2 linked regions of the Halorhodospira halochloris genome follow. The protein of the gene in region 2 binds, or shares a complex with, the protein of the main gene of each other region. Links are inferred from orthologs where the notes say so. Each region holds a gene or a part of one and is shown on either strand. Other genes may lie near its edges.

The links.
Region 1: the proteins of uvrA (region 2) and mfd are in contact, whole or in part, in a crystal structure (PDB 4DFC), measured with the Escherichia coli proteins. The link is inferred for Halorhodospira halochloris from one-to-one orthologs.

Annotation. Positions count from the first base shown.
Region 1 is NZ_AP017372.2:1,360,988-1,368,705, forward strand. The notes cover bases 2,095-6,177. They hold mfd (transcription-repair coupling factor), read right to left. Parts: upstream 5,778-6,177; coding sequence 2,295-5,777; downstream 2,095-2,294. Other genes in these bases: HH1059_RS06330 (CsiV family protein), read right to left, coding at 2,095-2,298; HH1059_RS06340 (hypothetical protein), read right to left, coding at 5,774-6,177. In the rest of the region: HH1059_RS06320 (hypoxanthine-guanine phosphoribosyltransferase), read left to right, coding at 1-522; HH1059_RS06325 (S-methyl-5'-thioinosine phosphorylase), read left to right, coding at 542-1,285; more of HH1059_RS06330, read right to left, coding at 1,468-2,094; more of HH1059_RS06340, read right to left, coding at 6,178-6,199; HH1059_RS06345 (carbon-nitrogen hydrolase), read right to left, coding at 6,333-7,223; HH1059_RS06350 (agmatine deiminase family protein), read right to left, coding at 7,220-7,718. UniProt on the Escherichia coli protein: Couples transcription and DNA repair by recognizing RNA polymerase (RNAP) stalled at DNA lesions. Mediates ATP-dependent release of RNAP and its truncated transcript from the DNA, and recruitment of nucleotide excision repair machinery to the damaged site.
Region 2 is NZ_AP017372.2:2,538,765-2,545,788, forward strand. What follows is about bases 82-3,470. They hold uvrA (excinuclease ABC subunit UvrA), read left to right. Parts: upstream 82-420; coding sequence 421-3,270; downstream 3,271-3,470. Other genes in these bases: HH1059_RS13555 (hypothetical protein), read right to left, coding at 100-288; HH1059_RS11650 (hypothetical protein), read left to right, coding at 3,335-3,470. Also shown: more of HH1059_RS11650, read left to right, coding at 3,471-3,805; HH1059_RS11655 (carboxypeptidase-like regulatory domain-containing protein), read right to left, coding at 3,900-6,824; HH1059_RS11660 (fimbrial biogenesis chaperone), read right to left, coding at 6,829-7,024. UniProt on the Escherichia coli protein: The UvrABC repair system catalyzes the recognition and processing of DNA lesions. UvrA is an ATPase and a DNA-binding protein. A damage recognition complex composed of 2 UvrA and 2 UvrB subunits scans DNA for abnormalities.

The sequences.
Region 1 (7,718 bases), 1.2 Mb from region 2 along the record:
GAGCTCAAAGGAGCCGAGTTGATCTTCGATGCTGATGCGATAGAGCAGGCGTATGATCGTATCGCTGCACAGATAACTAGCCAATACTCGGATAAGCGCCCGCTTATTCTCAGTGTGATGATAGGGGGCATAATCCCTGCCGGACAAATCGTGCCCAGGCTCGACTTTCCTTTGGAGATGGACTATTTGCACGCCACTAGATACCGCAACGAGACCCGCGGCGGTGATCTGGTATGGCACGCCCTGCCTACAAGCAGCTTTGAGGATCGCGATATTATCGTAATCGATGATATTCTAGATGAGGGCTTTACCTTGGTTGGTATTATAGACGCCCTCAAGGCCGGCGGGGCCCGCTCGGTAGCAACTGCTGTGCTGGTCAATAAGATTCATGAGCGCAAACATGAAGGTATTAGCGCCGATTTCTTCGGGGTCGAGGCGCCTGACCGTTATCTGTTTGGCGCCGGCATGGATTGTAAGGGCTTAGGCCGTAATGCCCCAGGGATCTACGCTATAGACGTATAGTTGTGAAAGGAGATAGTGCATGAGCTTGGCGATCATAGGCGGAACCGGACTAACCTCGCTGGAAGGCTTGGAAATAACCCGTCGCGAGGTTGTCCGTACGCCCTATGGCGAACCATCAACACCCTTAATTCACGGCAGCTTTAAGGGCTACGACATAACCTTTTTGGCCCGTCACGGCTACAGCCACAACATCCCCCCACATCAGGTAAATTATCGCGCTAATATCTGGGCCCTGCGTCATGTCGGGGTGCAAAGGGTCCTAGCCGTGGCTGCGGTAGGCGGTATTAACGAGCAGTACGGTCCGGGTCGGATCGCGATCCCTGATCAGATCATCGACTATACCCACTCGCGGACGACCACATTCTTCGATGAGGACCTTTCCCAGGTTACCCATATAGACTTCACTTACCCCTATGATGATGAGCTGCGCTCCTGGTTGTTGAGGGCTGCTCAGGAGGCAGGTGTGGATGCAGTCGATGGGGGCACCTATGGGGCTACCCAGGGGCCGCGCCTCGAGACAGCCGCTGAGATTAAGCGCATGCGCCAGGATGGCTGTGATGTGGTCGGCATGACCGGAATGCCAGAGGCCGCGCTAGCGCGTGAGGCTGAGCTGCCCTATGCCCACTGCGCGGTGGTTGCTAACTGGGGTGCGGGTATGGAGAGTGGGCAGACGCTGTCTATGGATGATATTCGGGCAAACCTGACTCGCGGCATGGAATCCGTCAAAATGATCATCGGCTCGTTGGCCCCCAAAGTCTTGTAACCAGCGTTCAGCCTGGACAGCAGCTTCTCATCAGAGACCAAAACCCCTAGTTCACTTGTCTGTCCTTGGCGTGGGGGTAGTGGCGCCAGGAATGGCGCAATCTAGCCTCCGGGGATGGAATCACGGCGTTTTCCACACCGAGGGCAGGCAAGTGAACTAGGGGGAGAGTGTTGCGATTCCCGCTAAGGGGGACCATCAACCTCACGGACGACTATCAAAACACCTAAAGTAGGGTGATCTAAGTAGTGCAGATCGCCCTCACGCATCCTCCTGCTCTGGTGCATCACATGCAAAGGGGCGCGGAGCCACTCTTGCTCATCCACCTCCGCGCCTGATGCTGAGCGGTGCATGCGCAAATCGACTACGGCGTGAACAAAGCGCTCCTTGAACACGCGAATCAGGCCGTAGACCGGCTCTTGGGGTAGCGGCCGCTCGTTTTCTACAGCGATTAACTGCTGTTCGGGCTGTGGGTGCCAGTGGTAAGGGACGGGTACCGCTATTGAGCGTGCCTCGTTGAGTTTGGGCTGCGCCCAGGCCGCGTAGTAGAGCTGTTGATAATCACCCGAGCGGGCGATATTGGCCCACTCATCACCGAGTTGCCGGCTTTGCTCGGGCAGGCAAACGAATGTCGGCTGTTGCTCTTGCTCGCTATCCTCGTTTTCATCCTGCGCATCGTCTGGGGCAAAGTCGCCGACATCCTGGTCAGGGTCGATTGCAAGCTCACTGCCCAATGGGGTAGGTGAACCGAGGTGCTCACCCTCACAGCCGGCGGGGATTTGCCAGAGGGGGTAGTGGGGGTCTGCGGCCCGGGTTGGCCAGCGCTCAGCGTGACGTCCACCCCGCTCCCATTGGCGAAAGATCAAGACCTCGATTTCATGCCACTGCTCCTGTTCTTGCTCTTGCTCATCGGCGTTAGCATCACTATCAGCCCAGCTGACAGAGCTGAGCATGGCCATTGTTAGCAAACACCAGATTAGGGCATAAGGCAGCTGTGGTATGCCGCGTAATTTCACGCTGTCTCCTCCACGCAGGCTATGGCATCGAGAACCTGCTCAATTGCCGCGAAGCGTTCCTCTTCATCACCGAGAGAGGAGTGGATTAATAGCCGATGCTGACCTTCGAGCCGGTAAGTCTTGGGATTGTTCTGGACCAAGGAGACAAGGCGGGCTGCATCGATCCGCGGGTGGTTGGCAAACTGTACAGCACCACCTTTAGGGCCGGCCTCGATCTTGGCTATGCCGAGCTGCTCGGCGCGCTGCTTAAGGGCGGCAACGCGAAACAGGTTGCGGGCCGGTTGCGGGAGCAGTCCGAAGCGATCGATCATCTCTACCTGCAGCTCATCGAGCTCGGCTGTGCTTTTAGCGCTACTGATCCTTTTGTACTGGACCAGGCGGGTATGCACATCGGGTAGATAGTCCGCCGGCAACAGCGCTGGTAGGCGCAGATCGACCTCAACACCGCTTTCAAGCTCAGCCTCCGGCTCCGGCGTCTCCCCAGCCTTCATGTCCTTAACGGCACGCTCGAGTAGTTGACTATAGAGGGTAAAGCCGATCTCTTGGATTTGGCCGCTCTGCTCATCGCCGAGCAGCTCGCCGGCGCCGCGGATCTCGAGATCGTGGGAGGCGAGGGCGAAGCCGACACCGAGATCTTCATGCAGCGATATGGCCTCCAGGCGCTTGATGGCGTCACGGGTCATAACGTTCGGCGGTGGAGCGAGCAGGTAGGCGTAGGCACGATGGTGGGAGCGACCCACCCGGCCGCGCAGTTGATGCAGCTGTGCTAGGCCGAAGCGATCAGCGCGGTTAATGATGATGGTGTTGGCGGTAGGCACATCGATCCCGGATTCGATAATAGTCGAGCAGACCAGTATGTCATAGCGCTGATGGTAGAAATCCAGCATGACCTGTTCAAGCTCGCGCTCACGCATCTGGCCGTGGGCGACGCCGATACGCGCCTCAGGCATCAGGTTTTCCAGATCATGCGCTGCCCTGTTAATGGTTTTGACCTCATTGTAGAGGAAGTAGACCTGACCGCCGCGCTGCATCTCGCGCTGACAGGCCTCGCGGATTAGGCCGTCACTCCACTCCTGGACGAAGGTCTTAACTGCTAGGCGTCGCTCTGGCGGGGTCGCGATAATTGACAGATCACGGATTCCGGCCAGCGACATATTCAGTGTTCGCGGGATCGGGGTGGCGGTGAGGGTCAGCACATCGACTTCCGCGCGCAGCTGTTTGAGCTTCTCCTTTTGACTGACGCCGAATCGCTGCTCCTCATCGATTATGACCAGCCCCAAATTGTGGAAATTGATATCTTTGCCGAGCAGCTTGTGGGTACCGATGACAATATCAGATTGGCCCTCAGCAATACGCCGGAGGGCTTGTTCATTCCCCTTCTTGCCGGAAAAGCGCGACAGCGATTCGATGCGGATCGGCCAGTCGGCGAACCGATCGGTGAAGCTTTGGTAGTGCTGCTGCGCCAACAGGGTAGTAGGCACCAGCATGGCGACTTGACGACCGGCCTGGACGCCGGCGAAGGCGGCCCGCATGGCGACCTCGGTCTTGCCGAAGCCGACATCGCCGCAGACGACGCGATCCATCGGCTGGTCGCGGTGCATGTCGGCAAGGACTGCCTCGATTGCCGCCTGCTGATCAGGCGTCTCCTCAAAGGGGAAGCCCTCGGCGAAGGCCTCATAGGCCTGCTGATCGATCTGACAGCTGTGTCCGGAGCGCGATTGTCGCCGGGCATAGATCTCGAGCAACTCAGCAGCAACATCGCGCGCGCGCTTGGCCGCGCGCCGGCGCGCCTTATCCCACTGATCGCTGCCGAGTCGATGCTGTGGCGCTTCATCGGCATCTGCCCCTGTATAGCGGGAGATACGATCCAGCGAGGCAACCGGCACATAGAGTTTATCGCCGCCGGCGTATTCTAGGGTTACGAACTCGGTCGGTACGCCACCCATATCCAGGCTCTGCAGTCCGACATAGCGGCCAACGCCGTGGTCTTCGTGGACCACAGGGGCGCCCTCATGAAGATCAGACAAATCACGGATGACCGCAGCCGGATCGCTGGCCGTGGAGCTACGTCGCCGCCGACTCTGCCGGGCCCGCTCGCCGTATAGGGCGCTCTCCGGTACCAGGGCGATTTGGTCATTAATGATTGCCCCACGCTCCAGAGGCGCTACACAGATGGCGTCAGCGGTCTGCTCAGCGTCAGCTGACTGCTCAGCGCTGAACAGGTCAGCCCAGCTCTCTACGCTGGTGAGATCGATACCGAGGCGCTGCAATCGCTCGTATAAGCCCTGACGGCGCCCGGCGCTCTCGGCAGTAAACAGGACCTGGACACCGCTGCGGTGCTGTTCTTCAAGGAATTGCTCGAGTCTTGCCAAAGGCCGCTCGGCCTGAGCTTGAGAGGAGAGATTAGGCAGAGCGCTGACGGCTGCCTCACTGCCCCGACCAGGTTCGCTGTGCAGGACTATTTGGGGGTGGCGATTGAGCCCGCTGCGCAGTTCGTCAGGGTCGGTAAACAGGTGCCGAGGGGACAGGGGCGGACGCTCAATGTCGCCCTGGCGCTGCTCGAAGCGCTCACCAATCTGCCGCCAAAAGCTCTCGGCTGCTTGATCAATCCCTTCAAGGCGGATGGCAAGGCTGTCTGCCGGCAGGTAATCGAACATAGTCGCGGTATGCTCAAAAAACAGCGGCAGGTAGTACTCGATGCCGCCAGGGATGCGCCCCTCGCTGATTGTCCGATATACCAGACTGCGGTTTGGATCGCCTTCGAAAGTGGCGCGGAAGGCCTGGCGGAAAAAGGTAATGCCACTCTCATCCAGCGGCATCTCACGGGCTGGGAGCAGGTCTATTGAATCTACCTTGGCTTCAGTGCGCTGGGTCTCTGGGTCAAAAGAGCGTATGCTCTCTACCTCATCATCAAACAGGTCAATTCGATAAGGCCTCTCGCCGCCCATCGGGAAGAGGTCGAGCAGGGCGCCGCGAACCGCATACTCGCCGTGTTCATTAACCTCGGGTACGCACCTATAGCCGCCGGCGTCGAGGCGCATGCGCATTGCTTCAAGGTCTAATCGGTCCCCGACCTTGAGGAATAGAGTGCGCCCCTCGACCCAGCCGCGCGGCGGTAGCCGGTGCATCATGGTCGGCGCGGGTATGACCAGCACACCGGTGCTCAGCTGCGGCATGCGGTAAAGTGCTGCCAGCCGCTCAGAGATTATGTCCTGATGTGGCGAGAAGACGTCGTAGGGCAGTGTCTCCCAGTCCGGGAAACCGAGCACTGGGGCCCGCCCGGCCAGAAAGAAGCTTATTGCCTCTTGCAAGGCGGCAGCCTGTTGGGGTGTTCCGGCAACCACCAGGGTCGGGCTCTGGCGCTCAACTGCTAGCTCAGCTATGGCCAGGGCCTGGCTATCACCCACCAGCCCAGACCAATCGCGGCGCTCTGCCGAGCGCCGCGGTCGGGGTAAATCAGCGAAAAATCGTTTGCTCAACTGTTCCGTTTCCACCCAAGAAAGAATGAACCAGGTTCGGCAATCTGCTCTTTGCGGCTAAGCTGGCCAAGGCCGTACACGCAGCGCATGATGACCCAGGCCAGCACCAAGGCATGCAACATGTAACCAAAGGTATGGGAGGCGGGATATACCAGCAGGGCTATACCGCCGCCGACGATAGCCACCCAGAAGGTGACTACCTGGTACTGGAAGTGGGTCTTAACCCAGTACTCTGCAGAGCTGTTGAATATGCCATGGTAGGCCAGCCCGACGCCTATTGCGGGCAAGGCCAGCAGGATTATTAACCCCGGATGGAGGATCGTTGATAGGGCAATAAGGTAGAGGATGTACGTGGTTGTGGCCACATATTCACCCTTTCCGGAGGTTTGCTGTGACTGTTTGTTGCTCTGTTCTTTATCCACGGCGCACTCACTTCTTTGCCGGCTTTATGTCCCTATTATGGTAGCCAGCATAGAGCGTCGATACCAGAGGTTAAGAGGTGAGTATTGCAAAAACCTCTTGAGCCATCTTAGGGCGCCGTTTTATAGGGCCACTCTAATCGAGGTAGCGACGCGTCAAGCCGGCATAGGCGTCAATGCGTCTATCGCGCAAAAAGGGCCACATGCGCCGTACATCCTCGCTGCGCCGACGATCAATAGTGGCGATGAGCACCTGCTCGTTTGTGCCGGCCTGGGCTAGAATCTCCCCTTGGGGACCGCAGATAAAGCTATTGCCCCAAAACGCAGTATCTGCCTCTGTACCGATGCGGTTGCAGGCGGCCAGCGGCAGAGCGTTGGCTATCGCATGGCTGCGTTGGATCGTCTGCCAGGCCTCGAGTTGACGGCTTTGTTCGGCGGTACTCTCATCCGCAGCAAAGCCAATAGCGGTCGGGTAGAGGAGGATTTCAGCTCCGCCCAAGGCCATCAGGCGGGCCGCCTCGGGGAACCACTGATCCCAGCAGACCAGTACCCCAAGACAGCCGAGACTGGTTTGTATTGGGACAAAGCCCTCATCCCCGGGGGTGAAATAGAACTTTTCGTAATAACCGGGGTCATCGGGGATATGCATCTTGCGATAGCGCCCGGCGATGCTGCCATCACGCTCCAGGACTACGGCGCTATTGTGGTATAGCCCCACAGCGCGGCGTTCGAACAAAGAGCCGACAATAACCACGTTGAACTCAGCGGCCGCCTTGCTAAGACGGTCAGTGGTTGGCCCTGGGATCGGCTCTGCTCGATCGAAATGGGCTGGGTGTTCCTCGTGGCAAGGATAGATGCCGCCATGCAGTTCCTGGAGCAGCACTAGATCAGCGCCCTGAGCAGCGGCGCTGGCTATGCCTTGGAGAGTCTTATCAATGTTCTCCTGGTAATCGTCACTGCAGCTGTGCTGAACCAGGCCAAGATTTAGTGTCGCTGGCGATGTGTCGCTGGGAAGATCTCTGTTCAGGATAAACTCCCGACTTTCTCTGCGTTTGCTTGGGGTGAGCCGCAGGCCACATAAACCCCGCGGGGCAACTGCATGGTAGCGCAGTGGATGCTACCGCCTTGGCGGATGAGTGGCTTTGCCGGCACGCTTAATACCTGACGGTCTGGGCGGGCGGCGGCGAGCCGCTCGACGGCGATGCTATCCGCTCGATCGGCATAGCCAGGCACAAGCAAGCCGCCGTTGACGAAGGTGAAGTTGGCGTAGGTGGCCGGCAACCTGTGGCCTTGCTCATCGTAGATAGGTGCGGGCATGGGCAGTTCGATGAGACTGTATGGCTCACCGTTCATGGTCAAGGTCTGCTGCAGCGTTTCGCGCATGCGCTGGAGTGGTTCGTAGTGAGGGTCCTGGGGGTCTTCGCAGACGACGTGGGCTATCGTTTCGTTATCGATAAAGCGGGCGAGCATATCGACATGGCCGTCAGTATCATCACCGGCCAACCAGCCATCATCGAGCCAT
Region 2 (7,024 bases):
CGAGCACCTCCATTCCGTAGCTCGTAAATCGAAAAAATTCTGCCGCTCAGCGGCCTTGCCAACCGCCGTCGGCCTCCTGTGCCAAATAGTGACGGCTGGTTACGCTAATTTAAAGGTTTTGGCTAGCCAGGGGAACCGACAAAATGCGCTTAGGTTAGCCTTGGCTAGGCTAGTAACTGAGCTAGGTGCAAGAGGTGCCTCTAAAACTTCGCCGGCGCCACCATCCGCCCCGGTGTGGAGGACTTGGCGCCAGGGATGGAGCCATGAAGCCTCCAGGGATGGATTCACGGCGTCCTCCACACCGGGGCGGATGGTGGCGCCGGCGAAGTTTTAGAGGTTCCCAAGAAGCTCAAGCCTGGCACTAGAGCATAGAAAATCCCTATACTGGGGGATTATCCTAACAGATCAGCTAACTCAAGAATGGACTATATCCGCATCCGCGGCGCACGAACTCACAACCTGCGCAACGTCGACGTCGACATCCCCCGCAACCAACTCGTAGTCATCACCGGCCTCTCCGGCTCGGGCAAGTCATCACTTGCCTTCGACACCCTCTACGCCGAGGGCCAGCGCCGCTATGTCGAATCCCTCTCGGCCTACGCCCGGCAGTTTCTCTCTATGATGGATAAGCCCGACGTTGACCATATCGAAGGGCTGTCACCGGCCATCTCGGTAGAGCAGAAACGCGCCTCGCACAACCCCCGCTCCACGGTGGCGACAGTCACCGAAATCCACGACTACCTGCGCCTGCTCTTCGCCCGCGTCGGCACTCCGCACTGCCCCGAGCACGGCATCGCCCTGCATGCCAGCTCGGTCAGCGAGATGGTGGACAGGCTGCTGGCCGAACCGCAGGGCAGCAAGATGATGCTGCTCGCCCCGATCGAGCACCCCAGCGGCAGCGCTCAACAGACCTGTGAACAGCTACGCGCTCAGGGCTTTATTCGTGCCCGCATCGACGGAGTGATCCGCGAACTGGAGCAGACACCCCAAGTAAGTGCCGATCAGGATCACCAGATTGAGGCAGTCATCGATCGTTTTCGTATCCGCGATGACCTCGCCGGGCGCCTAGCCGATTCGCTAGAGACCGCCCTAGCCATCAGTGACGGCATAGTGCGGGCAGGCTGGCTAGACGAGCCCGAGCGCGAGCCACTGACCTTCTCCACCCGCTACTCCTGCCCGCAGTGTGGCTACAGCGTCGAACCCCTTGAGCCGCGGATGTTCTCATTTAATAACCCCAACGGTGCCTGCCCGAGCTGTGACGGGCTTGGAGTAGAGCACCATTTCGATCCCGCCAAGGTCGTCAGCCGCCCGCAACTCGCCCCTGCCGAGGGCGCCATCCGCGGCTGGGACAGGCGCAACGCCTACTACTTCAACCTGCTCGAGGGGCTTGCCGAGCACTACGGTTTTGACATTACCACCCCCTGGGAGAACTTAACCGACGAAGTCCGCGAGGTAATGCTCTACGGCTCAGGAGATGAGGAGATTGAATTCCGCTACCCAACCCGTAGCGGCGAAACCGTCCACTGCCACCCATTCGAGGGGGTTATACCCAACCTGCAACGCCGTTACCGGGAAGCAGAATCGGCCACTGTCCGCGAAGAGCTTGGTCGTTACATCAGCGAACGTCTCTGCCGGGAGTGCCAGGGCAGCCGCCTTAACGAGCGCGCCCGCAACGTCAGCGTCGCTGGCTATAAACTAGCTGAACTGGCCGCGCTGCCTATCCATGAGGCTCACCAGCGTTTCGGCAACCTCGAGCTGACCGGTTCCCGCGCGACAATTGCCGCCCCGGTGATCGATGAGATCCGCCGCCGTCTCGGCTTCCTCGACGATGTCGGGCTCGGTTACCTGACCCTGGAACGTTCGGCGGACAGCCTCTCCGGCGGCGAGGCGCAGCGCATCCGCCTAGCCAGCCAGATCGGCGCCGGCTTGGTCGGCGTACTCTACGTCCTCGATGAGCCCTCGATTGGCCTCCACCCGCGCGACCATAACCGGTTGCTGGCGACCCTGCGGCGCCTGCGCGATATGGGCAACAGCGTCGTAGTAGTCGAGCACGAAGAGGACTCGATCCGCGCCGCCGATCACCTGATCGACATGGGCCCCGGCGCCGGCGTCCACGGTGGTGAGGTGGTTGCCACCGGCACCCCGAAGCAAGTCGCCGCCAATCCGGCATCGGTTACCGGGGCCTTTCTCAGCGGTCAGCGCCGCATAGAGATCCCCCACCGCCGCCGCTCGCCCGACTTCACAGAGCCGCTACGCATCCGTGCTGCTAGCGGCCACAATCTCAACAACCTAGATATCGAACTGCCGCGCGGCCTGCTGATCGGCGTTACCGGCGTCTCGGGCTCCGGCAAATCGACCTTGATCAACGACACCCTCTACCGCCAGGCCGCCAAGCAGCTCAATGCTGCCCACACCGACCCTGCTGCCCATGCGGGCATTGATGGCCTAGAGTACTTCGATAAGGTAGTTGATATCGACCAGAGCCCCATTGGACGGACCCCGCGCTCCAACCCGGCAACCTATACCGGCCTATTCGGCCCGATCCGCGAACTCTTCGCCGCCACCCCAGAGGCCCGCTCCCGTGGCTATAAGCCCGGGCGCTTCTCATTTAACGTCCGCGGCGGGCGCTGCGAGGCCTGCCAGGGCGAAGGCGTGGTGCGGGTGGAGATGCACCTGCTGCCCGATCTCTACGTCGCCTGCGACGCCTGCAAGGGCACCCGCTTTAACCGCGAGACGCTGGAGATTCGCTATCGCGGCTATACCATCCATGAAGTACTCGAGATGAGCGTTGAGCAGGCGCGCGAGTTTTTCGAGGCCGTCCCCACAGTCCGCCGCAAGCTCGACATGCTCAGCGAGGTCGGCCTCGACTACCTTTGCCTCGGCCAAAACGCCACCACACTCTCCGGCGGCGAGGCGCAACGGGTCAAACTAGCCCGCGAGCTCTCGCGCCGCGAACACGGCCGCACCCTCTATATCCTGGATGAGCCGACCACCGGGCTGCACTTTGCCGATGTCGAGCAGCTGCTCGGTGTACTCCAGCAGCTCTGTGATAACGGCAACACGGTGATCGTTGTCGAACACGATCTCGATATCATCAAATGCGCCGATTGGGTCATCGACCTCGGCCCGGAAGGCGGCGCAGCGGGTGGCAACCTGGTAGCGGCTGGAACCCCCGAGGATATTGCTGAGGCAGAGGGCTCCTATACTGGGCAGTACCTCCGCCAAGTACTAGGTAAGACATACGCGAATCTCATACTTGAGGGCGATTGAAAAACCACCTTACTTTCACTAAGTTAACGACGAGACTTAGGACAAATACTGTTCGGGGCTCGAAATGCTTGCGGGCAGAACTAAGGCGTACTCAATAAGTGCAGCAGTCTACTTGGTGTTGTATAGCTCAGCCGGCTTAGCCGACTCCGCTGGCACTCAAGAGAGCGGATCCTTTACGGCTGATGTCGAGGTGATCCCCGCAGCCGGTGTCGACTCTACTAATATCAATCCCTCACTGGCGCTCAATGACGGTGCCCCCATCACCCCGGGCGAAACAGCCAGTGGTGAAGTTGAGCTAAAAATACTTGGTTTAGGGCCCATAGAGATAAGCTACTCACAAGAGCTAACCGAACACCCCTCTGGTGCGGATTCGGGTGACGGCAGCTCCACCGAGCTTAATCTCCCCGATGACAAAACCGAATTGGTGGCGTTTTACAAGACCCGCACAGATGAGATAAAAGCTGAAACTCAGGAAGATGCTGAGGCGGGCCGTTACCAGTGGCACGTCACCGTTACCGCGGCCTACGATTGGTAACCACCCCTTGGCTTACCCAGCCCCCGTTCCCCGACCCCCCCCTCTAAAATAAAAAACCTGGCTTGCTAAATCCCATTGCCGGATGAGCGGCCAGTCACTCGCCCTCTATTTGCAACTCCCTTTGGTGCTCCCAGTGGGCCACCTCGTCGAGCGGCGCGCGGTCCGTCGGCACGACCACCCGGGTTCCATCGGCCAGCTCTCCGTTAAGCATGCGTACCTCCTCGACCAGCGCCTCCAGGCCGCCCTCGACCTGTTCGGCACCCAAGCGCTCGATGACATGCGCTAGATGCTCGCGTAACTCGTGCTCGGCGTCATAGTCGAAGCTGATCTGCTCGACGGGATGCGCCGGTGAGGCAAGCTGGATGATCTCGCCACCGTCATGGATTGTCATATCCATATTGCTGACCAGGTCACCATCTCCCTCGACGGTTACCTGCTGCGCCGTGGCCTCCTGCGGCGCACCCAGTCGCTCGGCCTGGCCCTCAGACGCCTGCACCAGATAGTCCCCTGGCGGCAACTGATCGAGGATATAGAGTCCGTCGTAGGCACTTCGGGCAGTGCTTATCAACTCCCCTGTTTCGGTATCTAACGCCTCGAGCTCGAAGCCGGAAGCCTCAACAGGAGCCTCGACTCCACGGCGGCGCTCCACCACTCCATCGATCTCGCCGGTCACGTGCAGCTCGAAATCGACCGGCAGAACCCGCCCAGGCCGCGGCACAAAACTGACTCCTCGGCTCGCCGGCTGAACAAATGGATTGTCGATACTACCTACATCCACCTCTACATTGACCGGCTCGTGCGGTTCCAGCCGCGCCACCCATGCCTCTCCATCGGCGTCGGTGGCACCACACGCACGCTCAGCGCAGACCTCAACCCCCTCAACCGGCTCCCCATCTTGGTGGATATTGGCCATAACCGCCCCGCGATCGTAGCCTCTGCCGGCCTCAGGGTCAGGCACCCAGCCACCGTCGGGATGGGGCAGGCCGCCAACATCCAGACCGACAGATACTTGCCAGCTACCCTCACTATCTACCTCACCACGCCCCGAGAACCGCCAGTACTCCCGAGTAATACGGGACAGGCCCAGTCTGAGGCTGTGCGGGCGATCGTTGAAACTACCACGCAGGCGAGCACTGCCACGCCAGTCCTCGTTGAGGTTCTGACTGTACTCGGCGTTGGCGTTATTCAGCTCGGCATCTGGGGCCAGATCATAATTTAATCCCAGATTAATGCGCCCTTCCCGGTGACGCCCCCAACGGGTTCGCACGTTGCCGCTAGCAATTATATCCTCATAGTCTTCCCGGCTTACGGTTAATGAATGGCGCAGCATCAGACCATTGAGCCTAATATTCTCTCGAGTCCGCAGCCTCTGCCAGATAGAATCACCCCCTGCCGACTCCTGGTGCTCGTAGCGCAGCCGGGTGCGCAACCCCCCCACTGAACCGGCAAGATGAAGTTCATGTTTGTGGCGCAAATCACCGCTGACCCGCTCGCGGATCTCGTCGGTAGCCAAACCAGCAACGTGGGTATACTCATAGCTCAAATCTATTGGCCCTAGCCCACGATCCAGAGCCAATTGCCAGGCCCGTCCATTTCCGCTTTCCCAAGCTCCACGCAATCGGCCCCAAACCCCGAAAGCACTAAACGCGGCATCGGCACCTGCCACCTCGCCATGGGCTGAATAATCGTCCTCCTCTGGATCAAGGTAGTGGATATCAGCACCAACGCTTAGGCTCTCAGTAACACCCACATCAACTCGGCCAGCCGCGCTTTGATCGTAATCGTCTTGAGGATCATCCTCGTAGATGCTCTTGCCCTCCCGGGTAGCATCCAGGCTGTAGTGAACCGTACCGGGTGGCAACAACCCCGGACCTATCTCTATGGTGCGGGTGATTGTTTCACGCTCACCATGCGGACCGTAGAGCTCGATGGTGTAGTGGTTGGTGCCTGAACGGGCATCAATATCATCAAACTCATGGCGATCTGTCTCCACGTCTTGAGCGAAATCGACAAGATCATCGTCCCGGTAAAGCTCGACGTCCCAACCCTGGGGCACCTCAATCTCGATGCTCTGGTCAGTAAAGGTGGTACGCGCCACGCCCTCGGGGCGATTGGTTACGGTTACGCCCATGCCGGAACTACCGCGGCGGAGCAGATCGTAGCGTGGCGGATTAACCCGACCCAACTCGTAGCGCTCCAGTGCCGGATGGCCCACCTGCTGCCCGAGGGTACCGTCAAAACGGCGAATGTAATCGTCATCGTTAGCCAGCAGCCGCCACTCCGAGTCGTGCCAAAGCAGGTCGCCGGCCCCGGCAAGATCAGCACTTGTGGAACTTCGCTCTTCGTTAAGACGTTGATCAAGACTCAAGGACCAGGCCGGGCGGGTAAGTGCACGCGGCGGCAGTTCCTCACGCGGCAACCACTCCTCGCCTTCTTCCCCCGGCGCATCATCGCGCAGCTGCGCCCAGCGGGCCTCGCGCTCCAGGCGCCTGAGTACAGGCATATCCTCCCTGGCGCGGATATGAACCTCGGCACTACGCGGTCGATAATCGAAATCTACCGGAAGGAACTCCTGGATGGCCGCTTCACGAAAGTAGAGATCGTCGTGCTCTTGGATCCAATCAGCTTCATCGAGGATCAGTGGGTCTTCATCGATCTCACCCATCCCGCTAGCGGTATCGAATGATACCTCTCTATCTTGCTCGAGAATCCACCCAGAGACCTCCCCCTCCAGTGGATCGACATCGAGTGCAAGTTCAAGGTGACGGGCCAGCTGACCCAGGGGATAATAGATGTCGTCTTCTTTCTGGAGCATATACTCGCTCTCAGAGAGGGTATAGCCCTCCAGCTCAAGGCGCAGGACCATATCCTCGGCCCCTGCAGCCTCATCCTCTTCCTGGAGACGCTCAACAGAGAGCGGCGCAGGGACACTAGGCGACCAGAGTATTAGGCCGATGGCAAGCAGCCACGCTGCCCACCCAGGCCGCCAATCGAGCCTACCCCCCCTCAGCCAAAGCACCACCTCACTCGATGACGACTGTCCGTTCCGCCTTTACATGGCCACCGACCTCGCCGAACCCCTCGCCCTCGTCTTCAAAGGCGCGGTAGACGACCCGCAGCTCATCGCCAGGGGCCAGATCGTGCTCATCCAGCGAGAACGGCAGGACCCGCTCCTCCATCGAGCTGGAGATCACGGCGCGCCCCCGCTCCAGGATTGGT